2 regions of the Metapseudomonas boanensis genome follow, and region 2 is predicted to be linked to the other one. Evidence: predicted binding sites of a transcription regulator. Region 2 holds the regulator's gene; the other holds the start of a gene.
What was found. The regulator sigma-54, encoded in region 2, starts transcription at its own class of promoters, with help from an activator protein. The targets are predictions, from matches to a motif close to ANTGGCATNNANNTTGCTNT.
Positions count from the first base shown of each region.

Region 1: OXH74_RS00065 (CmpA/NrtA family ABC transporter substrate-binding protein) is a predicted target of sigma-54. The motif match lies at 10,105-10,124, and genes of this name have one in related genera.

Region 1 covers NZ_CP113889.1:9,755-25,380, reverse strand. The annotation lists gene OXH74_RS00105 (protein kinase) at 1-817, opposite strand, end outside; partial or broken gene OXH74_RS00100 (MFS transporter) at 912-2,122, opposite strand; gene OXH74_RS00095 (thioesterase family protein) at 2,542-2,985, opposite strand; gene OXH74_RS00090 (polysaccharide lyase family 7 protein) at 3,175-3,861, opposite strand; gene OXH74_RS00085 (hypothetical protein) at 4,148-4,801, opposite strand; gene alaC (alanine transaminase) at 5,263-6,498, opposite strand; gene OXH74_RS00075 (pyridoxal phosphate-dependent decarboxylase family protein) at 6,634-8,007, opposite strand; gene OXH74_RS00070 (ANTAR domain-containing response regulator) at 8,170-8,748, opposite strand; gene OXH74_RS00065 (CmpA/NrtA family ABC transporter substrate-binding protein) at 8,770-9,984, opposite strand; gene OXH74_RS00060 (YgdI/YgdR family lipoprotein) at 10,183-10,392, opposite strand; gene acnB (bifunctional aconitate hydratase 2/2-methylisocitrate dehydratase) at 10,609-13,218, opposite strand; gene OXH74_RS00050 (DUF1289 domain-containing protein) at 13,620-14,096, shown strand; gene OXH74_RS00045 (universal stress protein) at 14,143-15,006, opposite strand; gene OXH74_RS00040 (tRNA isopentenyl-2-thiomethyl-A-37 hydroxylase MiaE) at 15,211-15,626, shown strand, end outside.
Region 2 covers NZ_CP113889.1:765,906-781,531, forward strand. The annotation lists gene OXH74_RS03565 (KdsC family phosphatase) at 1-225, shown strand, start outside; gene lptC (LPS export ABC transporter periplasmic protein LptC) at 236-805, shown strand; gene lptA (lipopolysaccharide transport periplasmic protein LptA) at 792-1,337, shown strand; gene lptB (LPS export ABC transporter ATP-binding protein) at 1,337-2,062, shown strand; gene OXH74_RS03585 (RNA polymerase factor sigma-54) at 2,208-3,704, shown strand; gene hpf (ribosome hibernation-promoting factor, HPF/YfiA family) at 3,788-4,096, shown strand; gene ptsN (PTS IIA-like nitrogen regulatory protein PtsN) at 4,106-4,570, shown strand; gene rapZ (RNase adapter RapZ) at 4,580-5,437, shown strand; gene OXH74_RS03605 (HPr family phosphocarrier protein) at 5,454-5,726, shown strand; gene pmbA (metalloprotease PmbA) at 5,774-7,120, opposite strand; gene yjgA (ribosome biogenesis factor YjgA) at 7,263-7,784, shown strand; gene tldD (metalloprotease TldD) at 7,803-9,245, opposite strand; gene OXH74_RS03625 (carbon-nitrogen hydrolase family protein) at 9,242-10,096, opposite strand; gene OXH74_RS03630 (YhdP family protein) at 10,153-13,971, opposite strand; gene rng (ribonuclease G) at 13,986-15,443, opposite strand; gene OXH74_RS03640 (Maf family protein) at 15,453-15,626, opposite strand, start outside.

The DNA.
Region 1 (15,626 bases), 760 kb from region 2:
ACTGGCGGGACTCGGCCAGAAGGCGGTCCACCTGCCAGCCTTCGAAATCCTGCCCGGGCTGCAGCAGAGGGGGCAGCGGCCAGTGATCCAGTTGGGCAAGGGTGTCCGCCAGTCCGGTCTCAGGCAACTGGTCGACCTGGATCAGCAAGGCGCTGGCATTGTCCTGACTGCCGGCCAGGTGCGCCGCGCTGACCAGCGCCTTGGCAGCGCCACTCAAGTCTGACTCGTCCTGCAGGATGCTCTGGATACCGCGGTCCCCCAGCACCGCCCAGACACCGTCGCTGACCAACAGAAAGCGCTGCTGCTCCTGTAGTTCGCCATCCAGGTAATCCACCACCAGATGCTGGTCTAGCCCCAACGCACGCTTGAGCACATGCTGCATGCCTGGTTGTTCCCAGACATGGTCCTCGCTGAGGCGTTCGAGTTGGCCGGCATGCCAGCGATAGGCCCGGCAGTCTCCGACATGCGCGAGGGTGAAGCGACGGCCGCGCAATACCAGGGCGGAGAGGGTTGTCAGCAGCGATTGGCCGGCGCCGCTTGCCTGAAGCCAGCGGTTGTGGGCGACCAGGAGGCGATCCAGCGATTGCGCGACGGGCCAGGTTTCCGGCGTGGAGTAGTAGTCCAGAGCCAGGGCCTGCAACGTGGCGCGGGCGGCCAGGCCACCGTCCGCACACTGGCTGACACCGTCGGCGAGAGCGAAGAGGTAGCCCTTGCTCGCTGCGAGTGCCGGGGCCGGGGTGACCACGCGCAGGGCATCTTGGTTTTCGGCCCGGGGGCCGGTGGCGCTGGCTTCGCCGAAGCTGAGTTGCAGGGGCATGCGCGCGTCCTGGGGATTGAAGGAGCTGTTGGGCTGGCGTGCCAACCTACCACGTGCAAGCGGCCCGGATCGTTTCCGGGCCGCAGGGCAGGGGTTAGACGCGGGCAGCGGTCACGGCAGCCGAGCCCCAGGTGGTCCGCCAGCGCATTTTCACGCCGTGCAGACCGAACCAGGCGAGCACGCCAAGGCTGGCGAACAGCCACAGACCGAGCTGGTAGTCCCCAGTGTGTTGCTTGATGGCGCCGAGGCCAGCCGTCAGACAGAAACCGCCAATGCCGCCTGCCATTCCGATCAGGCCGGTCATGACGCCGATTTCCTTGTGGAACCGCTGCGGTACCAGTTGGAACACGGCGCCATTGCCTGCGCCGAGGCTGAGCATGGCGACCACGAACAGGGCCAGCGCTGCGGTGGGGCTGGAGATGTGGAAGCCCACGGCGGCGATGCACAGTGCGGCGACGGTATAGACCGCAAGCAGGGTACGGATACCGCCAACACGGTCGGCAAAGGCACCCCCAGCGGGCGCATCAGGCTGCCGGCGAAGACGCAGGCGGCGGTGTAATAGCCAGCCGTGACAGGCGCCAGGCCGTATTGGTCGTGGAAGTAGCCGGGCAGGGTGCTGGCCAGGCCGAGGAAGCCGCCAAAGGTCACGCTGTAGAAGAACATGAACCACCAGCTGTCGCGGTCGCCCAGTGCTTTCAGGTAGTCACCGAGGGCCTTGGGCGCCGGGCGGTTGGGCGCGTTACGGGCGGCCAGGGCAAAGATCGCCAGAGTCAGCACCAGTGGGATGAGGGCAAGTCCGAAAACGTTGTTCCAGCCGAACATGGTTGCCAGGCCGGGAGCGAACAGGGCGGCCAGCACTGTGCCGGAGTTGCCTGCGCCGGCAATACCCATGGCCTTGCCCTGATGTTCTGCCGGGTACCACTGGGAAGCCAGCGGCAGCGCTACTGCGAAGGAGGCGCCGGCAAAGCCGAGGAACAGGCCGAGCAGCAGGGCTTGCTCATAGCTGTGGACCCCCAACTGCCAAGCACCGAACAATGCGCAGATCACTACCACTTGGCCCAGCAGGCCGGCGGTCTTCGGCGAGGAGCGATCGGCCAGCAGGCCCATCAGGAAGCGCAGTACCGCGCCAGCGAGGATCGGGGTGGCGACCATCAGGGCACGCTGCTGCGTGGTCAGTTGCAGGTCGGCGGCGATCTGAACACCCAGGGGGCCAAGTACGTACCAGACCATGAAGCTCAGGTCGAAGTAGAGAAATGCGGAGAACAGGGTGGGCGTGTGGCCGGCCTTCCAGAAACTCGTAGTCATCGAACACCTCATCTGCAGTTAGGGGCCGGGAGGCGCGTCCGCCGTGATCGTGGGCACGGCGGTCGTGCCTCCCGGTAAAACGTCGCGCTTGTGGCGCTCCGTTCTGCGGCTGGAGCCGCAGCGGGATTGAGTTAGCTGCATGCGAACGTCCGGATCCCGGCCCGTCCACCGGCCCCATCGCTGGGGCTGAAACGAAAAAGGCGCCGCATCACTGCCCGCATTGATGCGGAGTGACGCGACGCCTTTGTCGTTTAGTCGGGCAGCCGACGTTGGCTACCTTTGGCAATTGCTGAGCAAGAGCTGGGCCATATTCTGGAAAGGCCTGTTTCAGAGCGGTTTCGGGAAAGCACGGCTTGAGTCGGCTGGCTCAAAAGGGGGCGAGGTGGTCGTGTGTGCACCGAGTTGGGCCGGTGCGGGATTCAATCCAGCCAGTTCACCTTGGGAAAGGTATCGCGGAAGCCGTCGGGCATCGGCACGACGCGGGAGGTTTGATAGTTGAAGAAGACGAAACCGGACTTCGCCATAGCGATGAGTTTGCCATCGGCGGGTCGGCTGATGCGGAAGGTGATGTCCCCACCGTATCTGTTGAAGTCCATGACGCCGACCTCGAACAGCAGCTGGTCGCGGGCATGGGCTTCCGCCCGATAGGTCGTGGCCAGGTCTGTGACGATGATGCCCGTGCCGTCTTCCGTCGCTTCGTTGATGCCATACTCGAACAGGAAGCGCGCGCGGGCTTCGGAGATCATCGAGATCATCGAGTCATTGCCGAGGTGGTTGGCGGCGTTGATGTCGGTAACCCGGACGGTGAGGTGGGTCGAGTAGCAATACTGGTCTTCAGGAAATTCAAGCGACAGTCGGGCCATTGCGCAGGAACTCTTCAGGCATGTGTTGAAGGGGGATGCGGCAGAAGGTTGATTCTACGCTGGCACGGCCCGATTGATGACTCATTCCGCTGCTCAATGGGCTCGCTCAGTGGTAGCCCGGGCTTCAGTCCGGGACTTCACCGGATGGAGGGCCCGGGCTCCGTGCCGAAGGGCGCGAGGTGCAGGAAGTCAGCGGTGCAGGCCGTTGAGCCAGTAGAAGGTTACCCGCCCACCCTCGTTGACGGGGCCATAGTTGTCCTGGATATAGGCGCCGGCCTTGAAGTAGAGCTGCTGCACGCTCCAGTAGCCACTGAGTTCACGGTAGTGATTGCCGTCATCGTCGGGGCTGGTGATCACGATACCCAGTTTGCCCGTAGGCGTCAGGCGGAAGTCGTAGCCGAAGCGTTGACCAAGCGGCACATCATCAACCAGCAGGATGTTCTCCACCTCGGTGTCACCGGGACGTTTGCGCAGCAGTGCCTCGATGCGACCTTTGCCGCGCAGGTAGTGGTACTGCAATTTAAGCAGCGGGTCGTTCTCGCTGCCGGGCTCGTCCTTGCTGTGGATCTGGCCAATGATGATCTTGCCTTCGCTGGGCACCTGCTCTACGGAGAGGACGGCACTCAGGTAGCTATCCGAACTGCCGTGGTACCAGTAACTCAGCGTTCCGTCAGCCTGGGTTTCGCGAAGTTCTGTACGGGGATATCGGGCATCCTCGGTAACGGAGCCGGTTACCGGAACCCAGAAAGTGATACTGCCGTCGTCATTACGGCGAAAGTACTGACTTTCATAGCCGTTATTGAGGCGCTCGGTGCTGATCAGGGTTGCCGAGTCATAAGCGGGAACGGTCAGGTTCCAGGTCGTCAGGTCGATCACTGCATTTCCTTAGCGTTGTTTGGAGTTGCAGCAGTTCGTGTGCGAGACAGACAGAAAGTTCTACCGAGTCGACCGACGGATGGTCGCGGAGTTTGGTACGGAAGTACGAGTATTCGTGGGCGGGATTGTGGTCTTTTCTATGAGGAGTACTTGCATGTACTCGAAACATTAAGAAAAGTTTATTGCAGGGGATATGAAAGGAGAAAGTCTTACGGAGAATTACTGAGTGGATGTCGCGAAAAATAGTTTTTCTTAATACTGGGCATCCCTGCCCAGTCAGCTCCTGTCAGGAGGCGAGTGCGGGGGCCACTCGAGCACGAGTGACACGTTCAGCTCGCTTGCTTGCCCAACTGACCAGCAGTGTCATCATGATGAAGCCAGCGCAAATGAACAGCGGGTAAGCAAACATGATTTCGCCAAGGGAGTATTTCCAGCTGAGCGGGCGGGCGATGCCCAGCATGGCCGCATAGAACCAGGAAACTCCGGAGACGACGCCCGAGAATACCGCGAGGGTACGAGCATTCGCTTCCAGCTTGAGCAGCGTGCCAGCCTTGACCAAGGCAGGCATTACAACGCTGTGGAGCAGGAAGCCGTTGATGGTCAGGAGCATTACGATCAGGATCTTGGCCTGGAGTTTGGGGTTGAGGAAATACACCGCGCCTTTGACAGAGTAGTCCAGTAGGACGATACCTATCCCAGTTACCCAGAGTGCCGCAAGTGCAAACAGTACAGTTTTCTTCAGCGTATCAAGATGGGTTTTGTCGCTATGAGCCGCGTCGTTGCCTTGTACCAGTTGCTTGATCATGGCGACGTCGCTTGTGAGGACAAGACCGATCGCTACGCAGCAAGCAATAAGGTGGGCATAAACAATACCCATGCGCATTAGTTCCATGGTTGCTTCCTGTTGGAACAGGGAAGTCATCAGATGGTACAGCTCCATGGTTTACCTCTTGTTCTACAAAGTAAGTTGGTGTGCTGATGCAGTAAGGGCACCGATTAGATCTAGTTGCTTACTCGTGAGCCTCTTTGGGCTTTGAGTCATGGTTCTTTGTTGTCACGTCGCACAGTTGCTTTCATGTCTTCATACGCCGTTCCTCCTTTTTTGAGACAAAAAAGTCTCCCGCACCAGATTGGGTGCTTTGGGAATCTCTCCGGACTCAAGGGGAAAAAAGGTATGCGCGCCGTAAGCCGACCATGGATGAGAACAGCGCGATGTACTAAGGCTTACATGAGAACCTATTAAGCCCTGTTTTGTTCAAAAAATGATCTAAAAGCCGACGAGTGGTTATTTTTTGTTCTACTCGAAAGGCTGTCCGTGAGGGCGGAAACCCTTGCCAGGCGGGCGTTTCAGGCAAATGAAGGGAAAATGCGCCCCCTGTGACTCGGGGGCGCGGGTCAGCGTCATTGCTGCTCGTTTTTCCGTGCCCTGGCGGGGAGCGGGAGCAGGCCGTCTGCCCGGAACATGCTCTTGATACCACGTACTGCCTGGCGGATGCGGTCCTGGTTTTCGATCAGGGCGAAGCGCACATGGTCGTCACCGTAATCACCGAAACCGAGGCCCGGTGAGACACAGACCTTGGCCTCAGCCAACAGTTTCTTGGCAAACTCCAGCGAGCCAAGCTCGGCATAGGCCTCGGGGATTTTGGCCCAGACGTACATCGAGGCCTTGGGGTTCTCAACCATCCAGCCGATCTCGTGCAGGCCTTTCACCAGAACGTTGCGACGCTGCCGGTATTGCTCGGCGATATCCCGTACGCATTGCTGGTCCCCCTCGAGTGCGGCGATGGCCGCCACCTGCAGCGGGGTGAAGGTGCCGTAGTCGTGGTAACTCTTGATCCGCGCCAGGGCGCTGACCAGTTCTGGGTTGCCGACCATGAAGCCGATGCGCCAGCCAGCCATGTTGTAGCTCTTGGACAGGGTGAAGAACTCCACCGCGATGTCCTTGGCGCCCGGGACTTGCATGATCGAGGGCGCCTTCCAGCCGTCGTAGACGATGTCGGCGTAGGCCAGGTCGTGGACTACCAGGATGTCGTACTGCTTGGCCAGGGCCACCACACGCTCGAAGAAATCCAGCTCCACGCACTGCGCCGTAGGGTTGGAGGGGAAACCGATGATCATCATCTTCGGTTTCGGGATGCTTTCGCGAATGGCCCGCTCAAGTTCGGCAAAGAAGTCCACACCCGGTACCAGGGGCACGGAGCGCACCTGGGCACCGGCGATCACGGCGCCATAGATGTGGATCGGGTAGCTTGGGTTGGGCACCAGCACCGTGTCGCCGTGGTCAAGGGTGGCGAGCATCAGGTGTGCCAGGCCTTCTTTGGAGCCGATGGTGACGATGGCTTCGCTTTCCGGATCGATCTCCACGTCGTAACGGTCCTTGTACCAACGCGAGATGGCTCGGCGCAGGCGGGGAATACCGCGGGAAGTGGAGTATCCGTGGGTGTCTTCACGCTGGGCGACTTGCACGAGCTTCTCGACGATGTGCGGCGGGGTAGCGCCGTCGGGATTGCCCATGGACAGGTCGATGATGTCCTCGCCACGACGACGGGCAGCCATCTTGAGTTCGGCGGTGATGTTGAAGACGTAGGGGAGACGATCGATGCGCGCAAAACGGCGCGGAGAACGCTGGTCAGCCATGCTTTCCTCGGATACGTAAGCGCCCGGAACCGTCCGAGCGACGTCGGCCACTGCGGTGGCCTGGCGGGGAAGATAAGCGCAATGCAGGGGCCTGTCGAGTGCTTGCGGCACCTTTTCATGGCAGGCCCTGTCGCTTCAGCTCGCGGGTGAGGCGCTCGCTTGGCGCAGTGCAGCCAGCAGGCTAACCAGTTGTTGGACGTCGGCATCGGTGGTGCGCCATGAGGATAAGCTGAGGCGGAACGCCGGACGCCCTTGCCAGAGCGTGGGCCCGAACCAGACCTCGCCTGAGCGCTGCGCGGCTTCGCGGATGGCCACCGTGTGTGCGTCGCTGGTGGCACGCACTAGCACCTGATTGAGCACAGGACGGTTGAGTACCTCGAAACCTGCTGCGCGCAGCCCGGCCGCTAACTCAGCGGCCTGTCGCAGGTGCCGGTCGATCATCGACCGCAGGCCGTCGCGGCCAAGGGCTGCCAGAGCTGCCCAGATCGGGATGCCACGGGCACGGCGGGAGAATTCCAGGGTCAGGTTCTTCTGCGCGTCGCGCGAGGCGGTGGCGTAGGCCGCATCGCTGTTCATCGCGCTGGCCAGGGCATCGGCGTCGCGGCAGATGGCCATGGCGCCGTCATAGGGGGTGTTCAGCCACTTATGGCCGTCGGTGGTCCAGCTGTCGGCCTGCTCCACGTCTGCCGCCAGCGCCGAGCTTGACGAAGCGCGCACCCAGAGTCCGAAGGCGCCATCGACATGAACCCACGCGCCCGCTGCTTTGGCTCGGGGAATGAGTTCTGCGAAGGGATCGAATTCGCCAGTATTCACCTCGCCGGCCTGTAAGCAGAGGATAGTGCGGGCATCCAGCTCCGGGAGCCGGGAGGCATCTACGCGCCCTTGGGCGTCGGTGGGTGCGACTATGAGGCGCCGCATTCCGAAACCTAGAATGCGCAGGGCCTTCTTCACCGTAATGTGGGTGGTTTCCGAGACCACTACTCGAATCTCCGGTGCGCCGATCAAGCCGTCGGCGTCGAAATCCCAGCCTTGGCGGGCGAGCAGGCTACGGCGCGCAGCCGATAGTGCGGCGAGAGTACAGGCGGTGGCGCTGGTGCCGAAGCCCACGGCGCATTCTCTGGGCAAGCCAAGGGTTTCCAGGACCCAGCGGGCAGCGACTTGCTCGATGCGGTGGGCAGCCGGTGAGTTTTCGAAGGACGAGGCGCATTGATCCCAGGCCAGTAGCAGCCGCTCTGCCGCGGCCGCGGCCGGCAGCGTCGCGCCGATGACGAAGCCGAAATAGCGTGGTCCGTTGGAGGCGGTGGTGGCCGGCGAACCCAGTTCGTCAAGCTGGCGCAGCACCTCATTGGCTGGGCGTCCCTCTTGTGGCATGGGCTCATCGAATCCCCGCAATGCCTCGATGGCTGCCTGGGAGGGGAAGACCCTGCGGCAGTCAGTACCGTCGAGATAGCGCAGAGCGCGCTGGTCGGCGTCCTCGAGCAACTGGCGTTCGGGCGGCTGAGTGGTCATCGGGGAGCTCGCAGGCAGTGGGTAGTGCCCACAACATTAGCGATTAACGTTGACGGCTTGCAGATACACGGCCGTACAACGCAAGTCGTACAGTTTTGCTGTACGACGTGACTGGAGCAGTACAGCGGTGCCGGTGAGCGATACAGTTGCCAGAGTCTGAGGTCAGTGCCCCAGCATCTCGTGCATGGCGATGATCTGTTCGGCCACTTGGATCAGCTTCTGCTGTCGACTCATGGCCTGGCGCCGCATTAGGGTATAGGCCTCCTCTTCGTTGCAGCTTTTCATCTTCATCAGCAGCCCTTTCGCCAGTTCGATGCGCTTGCGTTCGGCCAGTTGCTGGTCGCGGGCTGTGAGCTGGGCGCGTAACGCCTGGTCGCTTTCGAAACGGGCCATGGCGACGTCGAGAATAGGCTGGAGGCGATCGGCCTGAATGCCTTCGACGATGTAAGCGCTGACGCCGGATTGGATGGCCTGGCGCATGACATTGGGGTCGTGTTCGTCGGTGAACATGACGATGGGGCGAGGCTGGTCACGGCTTACCAGTACGACCTGCTCCATGACGTCCCGTCCAGGGGACTCAGTGTCGATGAGGATCACGTCCGGGCGAATTGCCTCGACCCGCGCCGGCAGATCGATGGTAAGGCCGGACTCGTCGATGACCTCGAAGCCGGCTTCGACCAGAGCGGCTCTCAGGCGGCCGACTTTCTTGGCGGTATCGTTGATCAGGAGAATGCGCAACATGATGTCGGTCTTCCCTCGCGGCTACAGGGCCATGGCCTGGGTGCTGCCAGCCAGTGCATGGATCGGGAAGCTGCGGGCATAGCCTGCTGGATCGCTACCGTCCCAGTGCTTGCCGTCGAGCAGTGTGGCGCTGCGCATGGGTTCGGGCACCTCGATGCCCAGTGCTCCAGCGGCCTGTTTGTAAAGATCGATCCGCTGAACCTGGCGTGCGATGCCGAGATAGTCTGGATCGTCACGCAACAGGCCCCAGCGACGGAATTGAGTCATGAACCACATGCCATCCGATAGGTAAGGCATGTTGACCCTTCCCTGGTCGAAGAACCGTAAGGGATGAGCGTCCTCCCACGCGTTGCCGAGACCGTCTTCGTAGTGCCCCAGAAAGCGTGGTTCGATAGCTGAAACAGGGACGTCGACATAGTCGCTGCCACTGATCAGCTGGGCCGTGCTGCGGCGATTCTCCGGGTTGTCTTCAATGAAACGGCTGGCCTCCAGCAGGGCCATGGTCAGGGCACGGGCTGTGTTGGGGTATTGCTCGGTAAATGCCTGGGTAACGGCGAGGACTTTCTCCGGATGATCGGACCAGATCATCTGGCTTGTGGCGAGGGTAAAGCCTTGGCCTTGCTCCACGGCCAGCGCGCCCCAGGGACCGCCAGCACAGAAGCCATCGATGCGGGCAGCCTTGAGGTGAGTGACCATCTGCGAGGGCGGCACCACCACTGTGTCGACGTCATGCAGCGGATGAATGCCTTGGGCCGCCAGCCAGTAGTTGAGCCACATGGCATGGGTGCCAGTAGGAAAGGTCTGGGCGAAGGTCAGGCGTGCACCGCCATGGAGCACGTGGCGGGTCAGTGCCTCTGAACTGGTCACGCCGGTGCGCTTGAGGGGTTCCGAGAGGTTGATGGCCTGACCGTTCTGGCACAGGGTCATCAGGATCGCCATGTCGGCAGTAGGGCCACCGATCCCGAACTGGATGCCATAGACCTGACCGTAGAGCGCCTGCGCGGCATCAAGCTCCCCGCCCAGCAGTTTGTCGCGCAGGGTTGCCCAGGATGCCTGGCGTTGCAGATTGAGTGTCAGCCCGTATGGCTGCGCGAATCCCTGAGTGGCGGCGACGATCAGGGAGGCCGAATCGGTCAGGGGCATGAAGCCCAGGTTGAGCATGCACTTTTCCGGGGCATCGCTGCCTGCCACCCAGTCCAGGCTGTCCGATCGTGTAGGGGTCTGCTTGTCGGTCATGGTTTCTTGCCACCTAATCAGCAAAATGGCGTCGCCCCAGAGCTGCCGGAGCTGCCACTGGCATCGACGCCATCGTCATCAACCCGCTCCGCTGTTGGAGTGAGTATTGGTGAACTGGCTAAAGCAAGCGATGTGCCAGTGGCTCAAAAAAAAGAAACCCCGCCAGGGCGGGGTCAAGGATTTGAGGCTGGAGCTACCTCAACGTTCGATGATCTGCTTCACCTGGGATTGGGGAATCTGTTGGGTGCGGCCCTCGTCGTCTTCGAACTCAATCATGCCGGTGTCCCGGTCCAGTTCGGGCTTCTCATGGGTGGTGATGATCTGGCCGTCGGCCGTGGCAATCAGGTATTCGCTGGAGCACGCAGCAAGGCCCAGCACGAAGATCACAATCAACACCGCCTGTTTCATCACTTAGCTCCGTCACGATTGTCCGCCCTTACATGGAACATAGCTGCTGCAGGTACGTCTGCAAGGCGGGGCGCGTGATTGCTTGCGGCCGGTTGCCACTGGGCTAGCGAAGCCCAATGTTCAGTGGCTCGGGGTCTTGTTGGGCTACGCGGCGTTGCGACAACGACCAAGAAAAAGCCCCGCACGGGGCGGGGCTTCTTCATGGCCGGTTAGGGCTTAGGCTTGAACGACCGGGATCTTGGCGTTCGCAGCGGCTTCCTTGTACTCGGCGATCTGGTCGAAGGACAGGTAGCGGTAGATATCGGCCGCCATGCTGTCGATGTTCTTCGCGTAGGCCATGTACTCCTCGACGGTCGGCAGTTTGCCCAGGATCGAGGCAACGGCCGCCAGCTCGGCGGAGGCCAGGAACACGTCGGTCGCGTCGCCCAGGCGGTTCGGGAAGTTACGGGTGGAGGTGGAGACCACGGTGGAACCGGTCTGTACGCGCGCCTGGTTACCCATGCACAGCGAGCAGCCCGGCATTTCCATGCGCGCACCGGCCTTGCCGTAGATGCCGTAGTAGCCTTCTTCGGTCAGCTGGTGGGCGTCCATCTTGGTCGGCGGGGCCAGCCACAGGCGGGTCGGAATGCCCCCTTTGACCTTGTCCAGCAGTTTGCCGGCGGCGCGGAAGTGACCGATGTTGGTCATGCAGGAGCCGATGAACACTTCATCGATCTTGCGACCTTGCACGCTGGACAGCAGGCGGGCGTCGTCCGGGTCGTTCGGGGCGCAGAGTACCGGCTCCTTGACCTCGGCCAGGTCGATCTCGATGACGGCGGCGTATTCGGCGTCCGGGTCGGCTGCCAGCAGGTTCGGCTTGGCCAGCCAGGCTTCCATCGCCTGGGCGCGACGCTCCAGGGTCCGGGCATCGCCGTAGCCTTCGCCGATCATCCAGCGCAGCAGGGTGATGTTGGACCTCAGGTACTCGGCGATGGCCTCTTCCGGCAGCTTGATGGTGCAACCGGCAGCGGAACGCTCGGCCGAGGCGTCGGACAGTTCGAAAGCCTGCTCGACGGTCAGGTCGTTGAGGCCTTCGATCTCGAGGATGCGGCCGGAGAAGATGTTTTTCTTGCCTTTCTTCTCGACGGTCAGCAGACCGGCCTGGATGGCGTAGTAGGGGATGGCGTGTACGAGGTCACGCAGGGTGATCCCGGGCTGCATCTTGCCCTTGAAGCGCACCAGTACCGATTCCGGCATGTCCAGCGGCATTACGCCGGTGGCAGCGGCGAAGGCCACCAGGCCGGAGCCGGCCGGGAAGCTGATGCCGATCGGGAAGCGGGTGTGCGAGTCACCGCCGGTGCCGACGGTGTCTGGCAGCAGCATGCGGTTCAGCCAGCTATGGATGATGCCGTCGCCCGGACGCAGGGACACACCGCCGCGGGTCTTGATGAAGTCCGGCAGGGTGTGGTGGGTGTTGACGTCGATGGGCTTCGGATAGGCGGCGGTGTGGCAGAAGGACTGCATCACCAGGTCGGCGGAGAAGCCGAGGCAGGCGAGGTCTTTCAGCTCGTCGCGAGTCATCGGGCCCGTGGTGTCCTGGGAACCGACGGTGGTCATCTTCGGCTCGCAGTAGGTGCCTGGACGCACGCCTTGGCCTTCCGGCAGACCGCAGGCACGGCCGACCATCTTCTGCGCCAGGGTGAAGCCCTTGCCGCTGTCGGCCGGGGACTCCGGCTTCTTGAACAGGTCGGAAGCGCCCAGGCCCAGCTCGGCACGGGCCTTCTCGGTCAGGCCACGGCCGATGATCAGCGGGATACGGCCGCCGGCGCGGACTTCGTCGAGCAGCACCGGAGTTTTCAGTTCGAAAGTCGTGACGACTTCGCCGCTGTCATGGCGAACGACCTTGCCTTCGTACGGGTAGACGTCGATGACGTCGCCCATGGCCAGGTTGGTGCAGTCGAATTCGATCGGCAGGGCGCCGGCATCTTCCATGGTGTTGTAGAAGATCGGGGCGATCTTGGTGCCGAAGCAGAAGCCACCGGCGCGCTTGTTCGGCACGAACGGGATGTCGTCGCCGAAGAACCACAGCACCGAGTTGGTGGCGGACTTGCGGGAAGAGCCGGTACCGACCACGTCACCGACGTAGGCGACCGGGAAGCCCTTGGCCTTGACCGCTTCGATCTGCTGCAGCGGGCCGATGGAGCCGGGCTGGACCGGTTCGATGCCGTCGCGGGCCATTTTCAGCATGGCCAGGGCATGCAGCGGGATATCCGGGCGGGACCAGGCGTCCGGGGCCGGGGACAGGTCGTCGGTGTTGGTTTCGCCGGGGACCTTGAACACGGTCAGGGTGACTTTTTCCGGCACGGCGGGCTTGTTGACGAACCACTCGCCATCGGCCCAGGACTTGAGCACGGCTTGGGCGGCGGCGTTGCCTTGCTTGGCGCGCTCGGCGACGTCGTGGAAGGCGTCGAACATCAGCAGGGTGTGCTTCAGCTGCTCGGCGGCGACGTTAGCCAGTGCAGCGTCGTCCAGCAGTTCCACCAGGGTGGCGATGTTGTAGCCGCCCTGCATGGTGCCCAGCAGTTCGGTGGCGCGGGCCTTGCTGATCAGCGGGGAATTGGCTTCGCCCTTGGCGATAGCGGAGAGGAAACCGGCTTTGACGTAGGCGGCTTCGTCGACGCCCGGCGGAACACGGTTGGTGATCAGGTCGAGGAGGAAGGCCTCTTCGCCGGCCGGCGGGTTCTTCAGCAGTTCGACCAGGCCTGCGGTTTGTTCGGCGTTCAGCGGCTGGGGCACAACGCCCTGGGCGGCACGCTCTTCTACATGTTTGCGATAGGCTTCAAGCACAGTTTTACCCTCATCAGTGGCCCTGGATTCTTCCAGGGCGCTCATCCAGGAATCCGCCGAACGCATGCGCCGCACAGCTTTGTGAGCTGTCTGGCCAAGGTTTCGGCGGCCTCCATCGAGAAGCTGTTTTCAAAGTTTTACGCCGTCAGGAAGGCCTGATGAGGGCTGGCGCTGGACACCTCAAATGAGGGGGCCAGCGCCAATTTTTCCTGCCGGATGAACTGTGCTCGTGACGCTTTGAAAACAGCTTCCAACGGATATCGGCGCCTTAAATGGCGGGCTGATTCTACTGGAAAGGTTCGGCAAAGTTAAGACAAAACCCCCTCCTCGCCATGGGTGACCCCGATTAGACAAAGGGCTAAGATGGCGCGCCTGATTCACCCGTCGAACCTGCCATCACCATGTCCAACCAGCGAATCAAGACGCCTTGCGTCGGCCTCTGCTCCACTGTCTATGGCGACCTGGTGTGTCGGGGCTGCAAGCGCTTTCATCACGAAGTGGTGAACTGGAATCTCTATGGCGAGGAAGAGAAGCGCGCGGTATGGCGACGTCTTGAGATTCTCCTGGTGCAGGTCATGACCGCCAAGCTGGAAGTGTTCGACCCTTCGCGCCTGCGTGCGCAGCTCGAGCAGCATCAGGTGCGGTTCGTGCCTGAACAGTCGCCTTACTGCTGGGCCTACCAGCTGATTGCCAGGGCCGCACGGATGATCAATCGTCTGGATGCTTACGGGGTTGCGCTGCTTCCCGAGTTTCGTGACTGGGCCTTGCCAAATCTTCGCGAAGCCATTGATCGGGAGTTTTTCCTGCTCTCCGAGGCACATTACGAGCGTTACATCGCTCCGCGCTTTCTTAGGGAAGGGATGGAAATTCGCCTATGACGCTTTAAAGAGAGCCGCCCGATGGGCGGCGCTTTTTTTCATATTGTCAGCGTTGGGCTACCAGTTCTTCGAGATGGCTGATTATGTCGTCAGGTTTCAGGACCAGGACATCGCTTTCCAGCGTGTCGAGCACCACTTCGGCCGTATTGCCGATCAGGGCTCCGGAGAGGCCGGTCCGCGCAACGGTTCCGATGATCGTGACCACTGCCTGTAGCTTGTGGGCAATGTGAGGAATGAGGACATCGGCTGGGCCTTCCTCGATATGCAGACGCTCGTCGCTGACATCGAATTCGGCCTGGAAAGCCCTGCATTCTTCGCGATAGCGCGCCTCAATGGTCTCCTTGAGCTGGAAGGTCGGGTCGGCCGCCGACAGCATCGGCGAGGGGTGCGCGGAAATCACGTGCAAGGTGCCCTGGGCCAAGCTGGCAATGTCGTAGCCGTGGCTGACGATGCCAGCATGCAGGGTACGATGCTCGCCATCACTGTTGCCCACATCGACAGCAGCCAGGATTACTCCGCCGGTCCAGGGGCGGTCCGTCTTGACCATCAGGACCGGGGCGGGACAGAAGCGCAGGAGCTTCCAGTCATCCGGTGTCAGCAGCGCCTTTTTCAGCGGGTTGTCGGGATAGTGTTGCTTGATCACCAGGCCACAGCCTTCTGCCTGTTGTGCAGCAATGACGGTCTGGTGCAGGTTGTCCAGCCAGTCCTGCTGGGTGGTGGCGCTGAAACCCTCGGCTGTGAGCGAGGCTGCCAGGTCGCTGAGGTAGGCGCTGTGGTCGCTCTTCTTGTCGCAGATCAGCAGGTGCAGGTGCGACTGGGTGACATTAGCGATCAGTTTCGCCCTCTTCAGGGCCAGGCCCTCTGGTCGGTCCGGTTCCAGTACTACCAGGATGCTGCGAATGGCTTGCATGGTCCTCATCTCCCTGTCGATGGCTTATAGCCAAAGCAAATGTAGTACCGATCAAGCTTTGGTGTTCTTGACATATGTCAGAGCGCCGGACTAGTCGTTGCGACTCGCATTCGTATAATGCTCCGCCTTTGCGGGAGCGGCCAGCAGCCAAGAACTCCCGCCCCGTCGAATCAGTGACGCATCTGCATAACGGAAGACCCGCCAGTGACCTTGCCTGAAATTCATGACTTTCTTGGTTGCCGTACGCCCGACGCCTGGGTGGCGGCCGCGCTGGCCGATCAGGAGACCATGCTGATCGACCACAAGAACAACGAGTTCAAGGCAGCCTCGACGGCGATGGCCCTGATTGCCAAGTACAGCACTCATTTGGATCTGATCAACTTCATGTCGCGACTGGCCCGCGAGGAGCTGGTACATCATGAGCAGGTGCTGCGGATAATGAAGCGCCGGAAGATTGGCCTGCGGCCGGTTTCCGCTGCACGCTATGCGTCTGGCTTGCGTAAGGTGGTGCGCACACATGAGCCACAGAAGCTGGTCGATACCCTCGTTGTGGGGGCGTTCATCGAAGCGCGCTCCTGCGAACGTTTCGAGGCGCTTGTGCCTCATCTGGATGAGGACCT
Region 2 (15,626 bases):
CTGAACTATGAACAAGTGGCCTATCTGGGCGATGACCTGCCCGACCTGCCAGTGATCCGCCGCGTCGGCCTCGGCATGGCCGTGGCCAGCGCCGACAGCTTCGTGCGCCAGCATGCCCACGGCGTGACCCAAGCCCGCGGTGGTGACGGTGCCGCCCGCGAGTTCTGCGAGCTGATCATGCGCGCCCAAGACAGCCTGGAAGCAGCCCAAGCCGCTTACCTCTGAGGCCACACCCATGTCCAAGAACCTTCGCCTCACCCTGATCCTGGCGCCCATTGCCGCGCTGCTGATCGCCTTGGGCTACTGGAACATCCGCCCCGAGAGCTTCATGGACAGAACGCCCAGCCCAACCGATGCAAACGCTATCGACTTCTATGTCGAAAACGGCAAGAGCACCCAGTTCCAGGCTGACGGCAAGCTCCACTACGAACTGACCAGCAAACGCCTCGAACATATCAAGGCGACTGATGTCACATTGCTGACCCAGCCTGATCTGCAGCTGTATCGCGGCACCGTCTATCCCTGGCATGTGCAGAGCGAGCGCGGCGAAGTCTTCCCTGGCGGTAGCCAGGTCGAACTGATCGATAGCGTCAGGGTCGCACGCACTGACGCCAAGGGCCGCCCCACTATTCTCACCACCAGCCGACTGACCGTGTTCCCGGATGAGGAATTTGCGCAGACCCAGCAAGCCGTTAAAATCGAAGCGGCTAACGGGGTCACCACGGCGCAAGGAATGAAAGCGTACTTGAATGACGGCAGGATGCTCCTGCAGTCCAACGTAAGAGGCCAGCATGAGGTTCGTTAATACCCTCCCCCTACTGCTCAGCCTGGGTGCCGCACTCGGAAGTGCCGCTGCCTGGGCCCTGCCGACGGACCGCGACCAGCCCATCCGGGTCCAGGCCGACAGCGCCGAACTGGACGACAAGCAGGGCGTCGCGGTTTACCGCGGCGACGTCATCATCACCCAGGGTACCCTGAAGATCACCGGCGACACGGTGACCATCACCCAGGACTCCAACGGCGACATCCAGGTCTTCACGTCGGTCGGCAAGCCTGCCTATTACGAACAGAAGCCGGCCGTCGACAAGGAGATCGTCAAGGCTTACGGCATGACCATCCAGTACTTTGCCAGCAATGAGCGCATCGTACTGATCGACCAGGCCAAGGTGATCCAGGAAGGCAATACCTTCGAAGGCGAGAAGATCGTCTATGACACCCAGCGTCAGATCGTGAATGCAGGGCGGGCCACCGGCACCAACGTCAGCACGCCGCGCCCGCGGATCGACATGGTCATCCAGCCCAAGAAGAAAGAGCAGAACGCGGGACAAGCACAGTAATGGCGACCCTCAAAGCCCAGCATCTGGCCAAAAGCTACAAGAACCGGCAGGTGGTACGAGACGTCAGCGTCTCGATCGATAGCGGCCAGATCGTTGGCCTGCTTGGCCCCAACGGTGCGGGCAAGACCACGTGCTTCTACATGATCGTGGGTTTGGTCAAAGCCGACCAGGGCCGAGTGCTGATTGACCATCAGGACGTTACCCACCAGCCCATGCACGGCCGCGCCCGCGCCGGTATCGGCTACCTGCCGCAGGAAGCCTCGATCTTCCGCAAGCTGAGCGTTGCCGACAACATCATGGCAATCCTGGAAACCCGCAAGGACCTGGATCGCGCCTCCCGTCGCAAGGAACTGGAGAGCCTGCTCCAGGAATTCCACATCAGCCATATCCGCGACAACCTCGGGATGAGCCTGTCCGGCGGTGAGCGACGCCGGGTGGAAATCGCCCGAGCGCTGGCCACGGCCCCGAAGTTCATCTTGCTGGACGAGCCCTTCGCGGGAGTCGACCCAATCTCAGTGGGTGACATCAAGCAGATCATCCACCATCTCAAGGCCAAGGGAATTGGCGTGCTCATCACGGATCACAATGTCCGCGAGACTCTGGATATCTGCGAGACTGCGTATATCGTCAGCGATGGCCAGCTGATTGCCGAGGGTGATGCCGAAGCAATCCTGGCCAACCAGTTGGTGAAGGAAGTCTACCTGGGCCATGAATTCCGTCTGTAGCCCGACAACCGATCTGTAAGGACGGGTTGCGAGAGCTAGGAAAATCCTTCAAGGTCAGGCATATAATTTGCTTCCTGGTGGCGCTTCGGCGCCCTGTAGTGGATGGCGCGTGAGCGCCGGCGAATAAGGTGCTAAGCCCCCTGCCATGAAACCATCGCTAGTCCTAAAGATGGGCCAGCAGCTGACGATGACTCCGCAGCTGCAACAGGCCATCCGCCTACTCCAACTGTCCACCCTCGATCTGCAGCAGGAGATCCAGGAGGCGCTGGAATCCAATCCCATGCTGGAACGACAGGAGGATGGCGAAGATTTCGACACCTCCGACCCCATGGCTGAAGGCGAGCAACTGACCAACACCTCCACCCAGGAATCCAGCTTCCAGGAATCCAGCGTCGAGGCTAATGCCGAAGCTCTGGAAGACGGCGAATGGCATGAACGCATCCCGAGCGAACTGCCAGTCGACACTGCCTGGGAAGACGTCTACCAAACCAGCGCCAGCAGCCTGCCTAGCAACGACGACGATGAGTGGGACTTCACCTCCCGCACGTCTGTCGGCGAAAGCCTGCAAAGCCATCTGCTGTGGCAGCTGAACCTCGCTCCGATGTCGGATACCGACCGGCTGATTGCCGTCACGCTCATCGACTGCATCAACAACGATGGCTACCTGGAAGAGTCCCTTGCGGAGATTGCCGAAGCCTTTGACCCGGAACTCGAGATCGAACTCGACGAGATCGAAGTGGTGCTACACCGCATCCAGCAGTTCGAGCCCGCCGGCATCGGTGCCCGCGACCTGCGCGAATGCCTGCTGCTGCAACTGCGCCAACTGCCGCTGAACACCCCCTGGCTGAGCGAAGCGCAACGCCTTGCGGGCGACTACCTGGACCTGCTGGGCAATCGCGACTACAGCCAGCTGATGCGCCGCATGAAGGTCAAAGAGGATGAGCTGCGCCAGATCATCGAATTGATCCAGGGGCTCAACCCGCGCCCTGGCTCGCAGATCGAGGCCAGCGAACCGGAATACGTCGTTCCCGACGTCATCGTGCGCAAGCACAACGAGCGCTGGTTGGTGGAGTTGAACCAGGAAGCCGTGCCACGCCTGCGGGTCAACCCCCATTACGCAGGTTTCGTCCGCCGTGCAGACTCCAGCGCCGACAATACCTTCATGCGCAACCAGCTTCAGGAAGCCAGGTGGTTCATCAAGAGTCTGCAGAGCCGGAACGAAACCCTGATGAAGGTCGCCACGCAGATTGTCGAGCATCAGCGTGGGTTCCTCGAATACGGCGACGAGGCAATGAAGCCACTCGTGCTGCACGACATCGCCGAGGCGGTAGGGATGCACGAGTCGACGATCTCCCGGGTAACCACCCAGAAATACATGCACACACCGCGCGGAATCTACGAGCTGAAGTACTTCTTCTCCAGCCACGTAAGCACTTCCGAAGGCGGCGAGTGCTCATCCACAGCGATCCGCGCAATCCTCAAAAAGCTGGTCGCAGCGGAAAATCCGAAAAAGCCGTTGAGTGACAGCAAGATCGCTGGTTTACTGGAAGCACAGGGTATCCAAGTGGCGCGTCGCACAGTTGCCAAGTACCGCGAATCCCTTGGGATCGCGCCTTCCAGTGAACGGAAGCGACTGATGTGATGCAGAATTGAGCCACGCCAAAGTGTTCCGGTGGCAGGCCCGTTAGCCTGTCTCATATACACGGGCAATAAGGAGAAAGCGGTATGCAAGTCAACATCAGTGGACATCAACTGGATGTGACCGACGCCCTGCGCAACTATGTTGTCGAGAAGTTCGAACGACTGGAGCGCCACTTTGACCGCATCACCAATGTTCAGGTGATCATGCAGGTGGAGAAACTCAAGCAACAAATTGAAGCTACCCTTCACGTTGCCGGCGGCGAAGTCGTTGCCAACGCGGAGCACGAAGACATGTACGCCGCCATAGACCTGCTCACTGACAAACTTGATCGCCAACTGATCAAACACAAGGAAAAGCAGCTTCACCGCCAGCAGGGCGCCACGGCCCGCTGACCTTACCCTATGATCCGACTTGAGCAAATCCTGACCCCCGGCCGTTCCCTCGTGAACGTGCCGGGCGGCAGCAAGAAACGCGTCCTCGAACAGATTGCCAACCTGGTCGCTCGCGACCTTCCCGAACTCGATGGTCAGGACATCTTCGAAAGCCTGGTATCGCGGGAAAAGCTCGGCTCCACGGGCTTTGGTAACGGTATCGCCATCCCCCATTGTCGGCTGACCGGCTGCAACTCGCCGATCAGCGCAGTGTTGCGCCTGGACGCCCCCGTAGACTTCGATGCCATCGACGGCGCACCGGTGGATCTGCTGTTCGTATTGCTGGTTCCAGAAGCCGCTACCGATGAACACCTTGAATTGCTACGCCAGATCGCCAGCATGCTGGACCGCAGCGATGTTCGCGATCGCCTGCGCCATGCAACGGACAGCGCCGACCTGTACAAGGTAGTCGTGGACGTCCAGAGCGGACGCTAGGACTGTGCAATGCGCCTGATCATCGTCAGCGGCCGCTCCGGCTCGGGGAAGAGCACGGCTCTCCACGTGCTCGAAGACAACGGTTTTTATTGCATCGACAACCTGCCGGCAGGCCTCCTGCCCGAGCTTGCTGAGCGGGCGTTTCTGCACACTGAGCTGCTCGAGCCGAAAGTCGCCGTCTCGATCGATGCCCGCAACCTGCCGAGCCAGCTGAAACGCTTCCCCGAGTTGCTCGCTGAAGTCCGGTCGCGCTATATCCAGTGCGATGTTCTCTACCTAGACGCCGAAGACGAGGTACTGCTCAACCGTTTCTCCGAGACGCGCAGGCGCCACCCATTGACCGACGACAATCGCTCCCTGGCCGAAGCGATAGGTGACGAGACAACGTTGCTCGCCCCAATTGCTGACCTCGCAGACCTGCGTATCGACACTACCCGGCTCAACCTCTATCAGCTACGGGACAGCCTGAAGCTACGCCTGCTGAACCAGCCAGAACCGGGCACCGCCTTCCTGGTCGAGTCGTTCGGTTTCAAGCGCGGCATGCCGGTAGATGCAGACCTGGTGTTCGACGTGCGCTGTTTGCCGAACCCTTATTGGAAGCCGGAACTACGCGACCACTCTGGCCTGGAACAGCCTGTGGCCGATTACCTCGCAGCGCAGCCGGATGTCGAGGAAATGTACCAGGACATCCTTGCGTACCTGAACAAATGGCTGCCACGTTTTGCCGCCAGCAACCGGGCTTATGTCACCATCGCCATTGGTTGCACGGGCGGCCATCATCGCTCGGTCTATGTTGCCGAACGTTTGGGCGCAGCCTTGAAGCCTACCTTGAAGAACGTCCAGGTTCGCCACCGCGACCTCAGCTAGAAGGATGAACGCCGCGATGCCCGCCTGTGAAATCACCATCATCAACAAACTGGGTCTGCACGCCCGAGCGGCCGCCAAGTTCGTTGGAGTTGCCGGGCGGTTTCCCTGCAAAATCCGCGTTGGCCGTTCACCGGAGAGCCTGGTTGATGGCAAGAGCATCATGGCCGTCATGATGCTGGCTGCGGGCAAGGGCACCCCGATCCACCTCCACACCGAAGGCGAGCAGGATCATGACGCCCTGGACGCGCTGGTGGAGTTGATCAACAACAGGTTCGACGAAGGGGAATAGGAAGCGAAAGCCGGCAAACCTTCGCTCCCTGCAATCAGCGGTACACGCTAGCTACCCGCTACCGTCATTCGCTCGATCAGTACCGAGCCAGTGCGAATGTTCCCGCGCAACTCCAGATCATTCCCCACAGCCACAATCTGGCGGAACATGTCCTTCAGGTTGCCAGCGATGGTGACTTCCTGCACTGGGAACTGAATCTCTCCGTTCTCCACCCAATAGCCGGCAGCACCGCGCGAGTAGTCGCCGGTGACCATGTTCAAGCCTTGCCCCATCAGCTCGGTCACCAACAGGCCCCGCCCCATGCGACGCAGCAGCGATGCCTGGTCTTCCTGCCCGTGGCTGACAAAGAGGTTATGCACGCCACCTGAGTTAGCGGTGCTTGGCAGGCCCAGCTTCCGGCCGGAATAGGTCCCCAGGATGTAGGACACCAGTTCGCCCTTTTCGACGAAGGGTTTGGCATAGGTGGCCAGTCCGTCATTATCGAAAGCTGCACTGGCCATGGCGCGCGGGATGTGCGGACGCTCATCCAGGCTCAACCACTCGGGGAACAGGCGCTGTCCGAGTGCGCCCTCGAGGAAAGACGACTTGCGATAGAGGTTTCCGCCAGAAATCGCCGAGAGAAAGCTCCCGAACAATCCAGTGGCCAACTCGGCCGCGAACAACACGGGCACTTCGCAAGTCGGTACCGGGCGGGCGCCCAAACGGCTTACAGTGCGTTCCGCAGCGCGGCGACCAATACTGGCAGGGTCCGCGAGCAGGGTGCCCAGGCGATTGACGTCGTACCAGTAGTCGCGCTGCATCTGACCTTGGTTCTCTGCGATCATGACGCAGCTCAGACTATGTCGCGTGCTGGCATAGCCACCGACAAAACCATGACTATTACCGTAGACGCGACAACCTTGATGGGTATTCAGAGTCGTGCCGTCTGCATTGCTGATCCGCGAGTCAGCCTCGAAAGCTGCCGTTTCACAGATTAGTGCCTGCTCGACTGCCTGCTCCGGACTAATGGACCAGGGGTGGTAAAGATCAAGGTCCGGGAGGTCACGCGCCATCAGCGCGGCGTCCGCCAAACCGGCGCACTCGTCCTCGGACGCATGCTTGGCAATGGCCAGGGCTGCGGCGACTGTCTCGCGAATCGCGTCTTCGCCGCTGGCCGAGGTGCTGGCCGAACCCTTGCGCTGCCCGACATAGAGGGTGATGCCGAATCCCTGGTCACGATTGAACTCGACTGTTTCCACCTCACCCTGGCGAACCGTCGTGGAAAGTCCCTGCTCCACCGAAACAGCCACCTCGCACGCGCTGGCACCTTGGCGCCGAGCCTCGGCAAGAATACGCTCGACCCGTGCCTGCAGTTCCGGCAAGGCCTCTGGGCCGACCACTTCTACTTCACTCATAGCCACTCCAGTTCACAAAATCTTTTAAGCGAGGGGCGCACAAGCGCGTCCCCGCGATTTCCGCCCACAGGCGGCGCCAGTCGGGCCGGACAACGGGCGTCCGACTGGTTATCATGGCGGCGTTTCCCATTGGACCACCCCCATGTCTGAATTCTTTGACGACGACTTCTCCGGAGAGAAGAGTAAATCCCAGATCAAGCGCGAGCTGCATGCCCTGCAGGATCTCGGCGAGCGCCTGACCACCCTCAAGCCGGACGTACTGGCCAAGCTACCGCTGACCGACGCCTTGCAGAAGGCTCTGGCGGAAGCGCCAAAGCACAAGGCCCACATTGCCCGCAAACGGCACATCCAGTACATCGGCAAGCTGATGCGCGAACAGGACATCGATGCCATCGTCGGCCTGATCGACCAGCTCGACAGCTCCACTCGCCAGTACAACGAGCGTTTCCATGGCCTGGAGCGCTGGCGCGATCGACTGATCGAGGGTGGTGACGCGGCGCTTGAAAGCTTCGTCGCCGAATACCCCGAGACCGATAGACAGCACCTGCGCGGCCTGATCCGTCACGCACAGCACGAAGCGGCCCACAACAAACCACCGGCAGCTGCGCGCAAAGTGTTCAAGTACATTCGCGACCTGGACGAAGCCAAGCGCGGACTGCGTTAAACCCGTCAGGGGCCTTCATCAGGCCCCCGTCCCTCCTACCGTGATCGCATCGATCTTCAGCGTAGGCTGCCCTACGCCCACAGGTACCGACTGCCCATCCTTGCCGCAGGTACCAACGCCGCTATCCAGCGCCAGGTCATTGCCGACCATGGAGACTCGGCTCATCGCCTCAGGACCATTGCCGATCAAGGTCGCGCCTTTCACGGGTGTTGTGATGCGACCGTTCTCGATCAGATAGGCCTCGCTGGTGGAAAACACGAATTTTCCGCTGGTGATATCCACCTGGCCTCCACCGAGGTTGGCGCAGTAGATGCCCCGCTCCACCGATGCAATGATTTCTTGTGGATCGCTCTCACCGGCCAACATGTAGGTATTGGTCATACGCGGCATCGGCAAGTGCGCGTAGGACTCCCGACGGCCGTTACCCGTGCGAGCCACACCCATCAGCCGGGCATTGAGTTTGTCCTGCATGTAGCCTTTGAGCACACCGTTTTCGATCAGCGTAGTGCACTGGGTAGGGGTGCCTTCATCATCCATGCTCAGCGAGCCGCGGCGGAATGCCAGGGTGCCGTCGTCGACGATGGTGCATAGGCTCGAAGCCACCTTCTCGCCAATTCGTCCGCTATAGGCCGAGCTTCCCTTGCGGTTGAAATCACCTTCCAAGCCATGGCCGACCGCTTCGTGAAGCAGCACGCCAGACCAGCCGGCGCCCATGACCACAGGCAAGGTACCCGCCGGTGCGGGAACGGCCTCCAGGTTCACCAGGGCCTGGCGAAGGGCTTCGCGTGCGTAACCCATGGCCCGGTCCTCCTGAAGGAAGTAGCGATAATCGGTGCGACCGCCGCCGCCATGACCGCCGCGCTCGCGTCGACCATTCTGCTCGACGATGACGCTGACGTTGAATCGAACCAGTGGTCGTATATCGGCCCCCAGACTGCCGTCACTGGCGGCGATCAGGATTCGTTCCCAGACCCCGGCCATGCTGACGGTGACCTGCTTGATGCGAGGATCCAGCGCACGGGTCGCTGCGTCTACGTTCTTCAGCAGCTCTACTTTTTCCGCGCGACTGATGACCTCCAGCGGGCTGCTGGAATCGTACAACCGAGTCACTTGGGGTGTAGCGAACGCCTGAACCCGACCCTCCTGGCCAGCCCGAGAGATCGAGCGGGCCGCCCGCGCAGCTTGGCGCAGCGCCTCGGCTGTGATCGCATTGCTGTAAGCAAAACCGGTCTTCTCTCCAGACTGGGCACGCACGCCCACACCTTGATCAAGGTGGAAACTGCCCTCTTTGACGATGCCGTCCTCCAGCACCCAGGATTCGGACACCTGCCCCTGGAAGTACAGGTCGGCGGCATCGATGCCCGGCCCGGCCAACTCACCGAGGATCGCCGGCAACTGCTCGATGCTGAGGTCACCGGGCGCCAGCAAGTGATCGCTGACGGCTAACAGAAGGTCGCTCATAACTTCTCCGTTCGCGCCGGCCCAGGAGTGGCCGGCGTCATGAATCGTCGATGGGTACTCACCGGCATGCGCTGACGTATCTCCGCCTGCTCCGCTGCATTCCGGCTGGCCAGCAGCACCGCCTCCCCCTGGGCCTGTTCGGCCAGTACCCGGCCCCAAGGGTCAACGATGGCCGAATGGCCGAAGGTTTCACGTGGCCCGGGATGGATACCACCCTGCCCTGCTGCCAGCAGGTAGCACTGGGTTTCGATGGCTCGAGCTCGCACCAGCACCTGCCAATGGGCCGCGCCAGTCACCGCGGTGAACGCTGAGGGCGCGCTGATCAGCTCAGCACCAGCCTCGCGCAGTGCGCTGTAGAGTTCGGGGAAACGCAGGTCATAGCAAACTGTCAGTCCCAGCCGCCCAACGGGCGTATCTGCCACGACCACATCCGCGCCATGGGCATAGTCGTCGGACTCTCGGTAACGGCCCCGGCTATCGCTGACATCCACATCGAACAAGTGAATCTTGTCATAACGCGCAACCCGCTCCCCCTGCTCATCCACCAACAGGGAACAGGCGTTGGGTTTATCCTGCGGCCGCCGGTCAGGCGGCAAGGGCAGGGTTCCCGCCACTATCCACAGGCGCAGGTCCCGCGCCGCCTGCCTCAGCCAAGGCAGAATCGGCCCATGCCCTTCCGCTTCGGCCCGGCCCAGTTCGGTCAGGTCTCGTCGCCCCATGGCGCTGAAGTTCTCGGGCAATACCGCCAGGCGTGCACCACCTTCGGCGGCCTGCTCCAACAATCGGCGGGCACTGGCAAGGTTGGCCAGCACATCGTCCTGGCTGACCATTTGAATCACGGCAAGGGACATCGTGCGCTCCGACAGGGACATAAAGGGCATGCTAACCCAAGCGGCGGCAGCTCGCTTCAACGAGCTTTTTCAAAAGGCTTGATGAAGGTGATTTTGGGGTCCTTCCACGAACCTTCAACCCTGTACTGAACGCTGGCAACGCGCGCCACCCTGTCGCCCAGCAATTTGTCCACAACGAACAACGCTCCCCCAATGGCTGGCGCACCGACGATCAGCGCGGCCAATGGCAGGTTGTTGGTCACGGGCAGGGTGACCAGCAGATTGGCGTCGATGCGGTCACTGGCCAGGTCCAGGGTGCCGTCCAGCTCCAGGCCGCTCGAGGGGCCTTCCAGCGTGATCGGATTGCGGGTCACGAAGCGCCCCTCGCTCCCCATCAGAAGCCCTTTGACCCGGTCGTAGGCGAGTCCCTTGCCGAGCAGGTCGGAAAAGTCCAGGCGCAATCTACGGCCGATCGAGTTGAAATTGAGCAAACCAAAAACCCGCAAGGCTTGGGCGCCACCTTCGACTTCGGCGAACTGCCCCTTGTGCAAGCTGGCATCCAGTGAACCTGAGTAGCGCTTCAGACTGACCCAGGCGGGGGAGCCGGGCCAGCGCCCATCGGCATCAAGACGGAAGCGCTCGCTGGTAGCCGTGGGTGCGAAGTTCCAGGCCTTGAGCACATCCGCCAGGTTCTTGCCCTCCAGGCGCCCCCGATACCAGGAGCTGCTGGCCCCAACGGCACCTTCCCAGCCTGCCGCGCCGGTAATCCGCAGCCCTTTCAGTGAAAGATCCAACTCGTTGAAGGCAATCCCCTTCGAGTTCGGTCGGGCCTTGAACGACCAGGCACCGAGTACAGCATCACCCAGGATGACCTGATCGATGTGTACATCCAGCGACGGTACTCGGCGTGGGTCAACCGAGGCGAAGGGATCCGGTTTGGCTTCTGCTTCAGCTTCGCTTGCCGGCGGCTTGGGGAAGCTCAGGCGCCGCAGCCTGACGTCAATTGGGGCATCCTTGGCATCTGGGAGTTTGATCTGCCCATCAAGCCTCGCACTGGCCAAGCCCAGCCGCCAGCCCTCGGGGTCCCGCGCCAAGTCAATATTGAGGTCTTCCAGACTCAGGCCAAAGCCGCTGAACCGCCCAATTTCCAGCTCGGCGCCACTCAACAAGCGGGCGGTGGAGGCCCCATCAGCCGGCGCGTACTGCTTGGCCACCGCCATCCAGGCATCGGCATCCAACTCATCCAGGCGCCCACGCACGCGCAGCCCCTTGCCCGTGGGCAGGCGCGCCGCTCCGCCGCCAAGACGCAAGGCACCTCGAGAATCGTTGAACTTGCCGGGGGAGGCGGCCAGGACCAGGCTGGCGACGCCCGCGTAATCCAACCAGTAACGACGCTCATCGCCATCAAGCGTCATGCGCCACTGGGTGTCACGAACCTCGTTAGCAGCCTTGCCCAAAGGAGCAGGCAGATCAATCGCCAAACCTTTGAGGGACGAGTCGATGCGTAGCTGGCTGTCCTTTCCATCAAGGCTCAGGTTGAGGCTGTAAGGCACGTCCCCCGACGCAGGTAACGCTTGCATGACCCCAAGCCAGGTGGTGAGGTCCTTCAGTGCGATCTGGCCATTGGCCAGGATGCGCGTCCGCGCACGGCCGTTGGAGCCCTCGGCCTGCGCCTTGGCGCGGACTTCACGACCAAAAACCTGGGCACGAATATCTGACGCACTCAGCCCGCTGGCGGTGTCGTAGCGGAAAGCCCCTCTCAGTTGGCTGAATGCCAACTCAGGGCGCGCAATTTTCAGTTGGGCATCACGCGTATTCAGATCGACGACCACCCTGGGCGCTTGCCCTTTAGCCAAGGGGATGTCCAGCTTGAGCGTTCCGGACAGCGGCCCCTGGCCTTGCCAGCCGGAGAAAATCGGCGCAGTGCCGATGGGCGCCTCCTGGAGAATCTTCAACCCGTCGGTGAAACTGCTCTCCAGATCGGCATCCAGGTCGAGCCGCGGCACCTGTCCCGGCTCGACGTGGGGCACATTGGCTTCGGCATTGCTCACCCGGGTGTCGAGGATTCGTCCGGCCGGGAGCACGATCCGGACGCCGGTGTCTTCGATGAACACATTGCCCTTCGCCTCGCGCAAGACTGGCCAGCCAGGCTGGTAGGCCAACTCGGCGTCATGCACTTTGAAGAACAGGCTGAGAGAGCGGGCCTCCGGCTTCGCATCGCGCGACAGCGAGCCCTGGAATTGGAAGAACCCTTCGTCTACAGCACCGGAACGAATCGCCTCTTTCAGCCATTTGGCCAATGCCGGGCTGAGCCCGGGCGACAAGGTCGGCAAATACTTCTCGGTATAAGTGGCGTCACCATCACGGAGTCCCACCCGCAAGTCCATGTAGTCCTCAGCGAGGGGATCGCGCATCAGGCGGATCAGCATGTCGCCGGCGATACGCCCCTCATCGCCGACCACTTGCATGTAAGGGCTAGCCAGGGTGAAAGCCTCATCATCCAGATGCCACGTCAGGCGCGCCCGAGCTTTCTGGTAATGCCAGGGCTTGGGGAACAGGTGATCAAGGTGCAAGGCGAAATCATTGGCATCCAGGCGCAGTTCGCCTTGTTCCAGGTTTCCGCTGACGCTGCCACTGACGTTCTCGGCAGCCGGCGCACCACGGTAGGCGTCGACCCCCACTCCAGAAAGATTGCTGCTGAAGAGCAGACGCTCGGGCCCGGCGCCCCCGGGGCGATAGGTCAGGCTCAGGTTACGCAGCGCTCCGCGGGGCTTGAGCCCATCCAATGCAGCGGCGACCTGCTCAGGCAGAGGTGCAAGGGCGCTGATGACAGGTTGCAAGGGGATGAGATCCAGACGGTCGGCAGTCACGCGCCACTCGGCCTGGGGCACCACCCTGTGTTGGAAGCTGACGTTGACCTCGCCCCAGCGCTGCTTGCCAACACTTACCGCCAGGGAGTCGAGCAGGATCTGGAATCCCTCATCTGTGCGGGTGTAATAGGCATTCACGGCAAAGTTCTGCAAGGTCACCGCCTTGCGCTTGCCATAGGCGCCACGCAGTTCAGGGGCGTGGAGACGCGCAACCGCACGCTTTGGCCCGCCCTTCGACCAGTCGACCCACAACTCACCTCCGGCCTGCAATTGCTCGACACGCCAATCACGCGTCAGGCTCGCGGGCAGCCAGCGGGCCCAGTCACTCTGAGGCAGGCTCAGGTAGAGCTCAGCCTCACTGTCGAGCCAGGTGTCGGCATTCAATCGGGTGCGTAAGCGCATGGCCAAGGGCTGGCCGTCCGGCAGCATCAAACGCCCATCAAGTCGCTGGCGGCTGCCAAGACTGCGCAGTGTGAAGCCGACATAGGTCAGTGTGATCGGCTCATGGGCCTGCGGCTCCAGGGTGAGCTGGCTGTTGATCAGCGACACTTGGCTGACCAGGCCCATCATCGCCTCGAGCTGGCGCGGCCCGAAAGGCGGCTGCCCTTCTTTGACGGCAAATCCTTCGACGGACCACTTGCCGCTTTTGTCCTGCAGCAGGCCAAGCTGCAAGCCATCCAGTTCCAGACGCTCGATACGCAGCTGGCGCGCCAACAGGCTGCCAAGCATATTTGGTACGACCCGCAGTTGGTCCAGGCGGATGGCGCTGTCGCCCTCTCCGACCAGCACATCGTGGGCGATCAGCAGAGGAGCCATCGCCTCCCAGCGCCCCTCGATGCTGCCGATCTTGACCGGCTGGCCGAGTGCCGCACTGGCCTGTGCCTCGGCCTCCGCCTGGTATTCGGCAACGAAGGGTACCAGTTCGCGGCCCAGGCTGACGTAAAGGGCAGCTAACACCAGCCCGAGTGCGCAGAACGCCAGTAACATGCGCAGGGCGGACACCAGGGCTCGTGCCAGGCGCTCCATGTCAGTTCATGGCCTCAGAGCAGTACCACATCGTACTGTTCCTGGGAGTACATGGTTTCCACCTGGAACTTGATGGGCCGACCGATGAAAGCTTCGAGATCGGCGACGTTACCCGACTCTTCGTCCAGCAGGCGGTCGACCACCTTCTGGTTGGCCAGCACCAGGTAACCTTCCGCCTGGTAGGCGCGGGCTTCGCGGAGGATCTCGCGGAATATCTCGTAGCAGATAGTCTCGGCGGTCTTCAGCAGTCCGCGTCCCTGGCAGCAGGAGCAGGGCTCGCACAACACCTGGATCAGGCTTTCACGGGTACGTTTGCGGGTCATCTGCACCAGGCCCAGTTCGGTGATGCCGATGATGTTGGTCTTGGCGTGGTCGCGCTCGAGCTGCTTCTCCAGGGTTCGCAGCACCTGCCGCTGATGCTCCTCATCTTCCATGTCGATGAAGTCGATGATGATGATCCCGCCCAGATTGCGCAGGCGCAACTGGCGAGCAATGGCGGTCGAGGCTTCGAGATTGGTTTTGAAGATGGTCTCTTCGAGGGTGCGGTGGCCGACGAAGGCGCCCGTGTTGACGTCGATGGTGGTCATCGCTTCCGTCGGGTCGATGATCAGATATCCACCTGACTTCAGCAGCACCTTGCGTTCCAGGGCTTTCTGGATCTCATCTTCGACGCCATACAGATCGAAGATCGGCCGCTCGCCCGGATAGTGCTCCAGGCGGTCGGCGATTTCCGGCATCAATTCGTCAACGAACAGGGTGACCTTCTGGAAGGTTTCCCGCGAGTCGATACGGATCTTCTCGATACGGGGATTGACCAGGTCGCGCAGGGTGCGCAGCGCCAGGCTCAGGTCCTCATAGATGACCGAAGGTGCAGGGGCGGTCTGCATCTGCGCGGAAATCTGCTCCCAAAGGCGCCGCAGGTAACGGATGTCGACCAGGATCTCATCCGCCCTGGCGCCATCGGCTGCGGTACGCAGTATGAAACCGCCCGCCTCCTCGATGCCTTCTGCGGCAATGCAGTCGGCCACCACCTGCTTGAGGCGCTCACGTTCCGCTTCGTCCTCGATCTTCAGGGAAATGCCCACATGGCAGGTGCGGGGCATATAAACGAGGTAGCGCGACGGGATCGACAGCTGAGTGGTGAGCCGTGCGCCTTTGCTACCAATCGGGTCCTTGGTGACCTGCACCACCAGGCTCTGCCCCTCATGGACCAGCGCGCTGATGCTTTCCACCGCACTGCCCTCGCGATTACTGATCTCCGAGGCATGGATGAAGGCGGCACGGTCAAGACCGATATCGACGAAGGCCGCCTGCATACCAGGCAACACGCGCACGACCTTGCCCTTGTAGATGTTCCCGACGATACCGCGGCGCTGGGTGCGCTCGACATGCACCTCTTGCAGGACGCCGTTCTCGACGACTGCCACGCGCGACTCCATCGGCGTGATGTTGATCAGAATTTCTTCGCTCATGCTGAGAACCTATCGCAGGTGCTGCCAACAGGGAATACCGAAATCGGCGAGCAACTGCGCCGTCTCCAGCAGCGGTAGCCCCACTACCGCCGAGTAACTGCCTTGTAGATCACTGACGAAAACCGCGCCCAAACCCTGGATAGCGTAGCTGCCTGCCTTGTCGGCTGGTTCGCCACTGGCCCA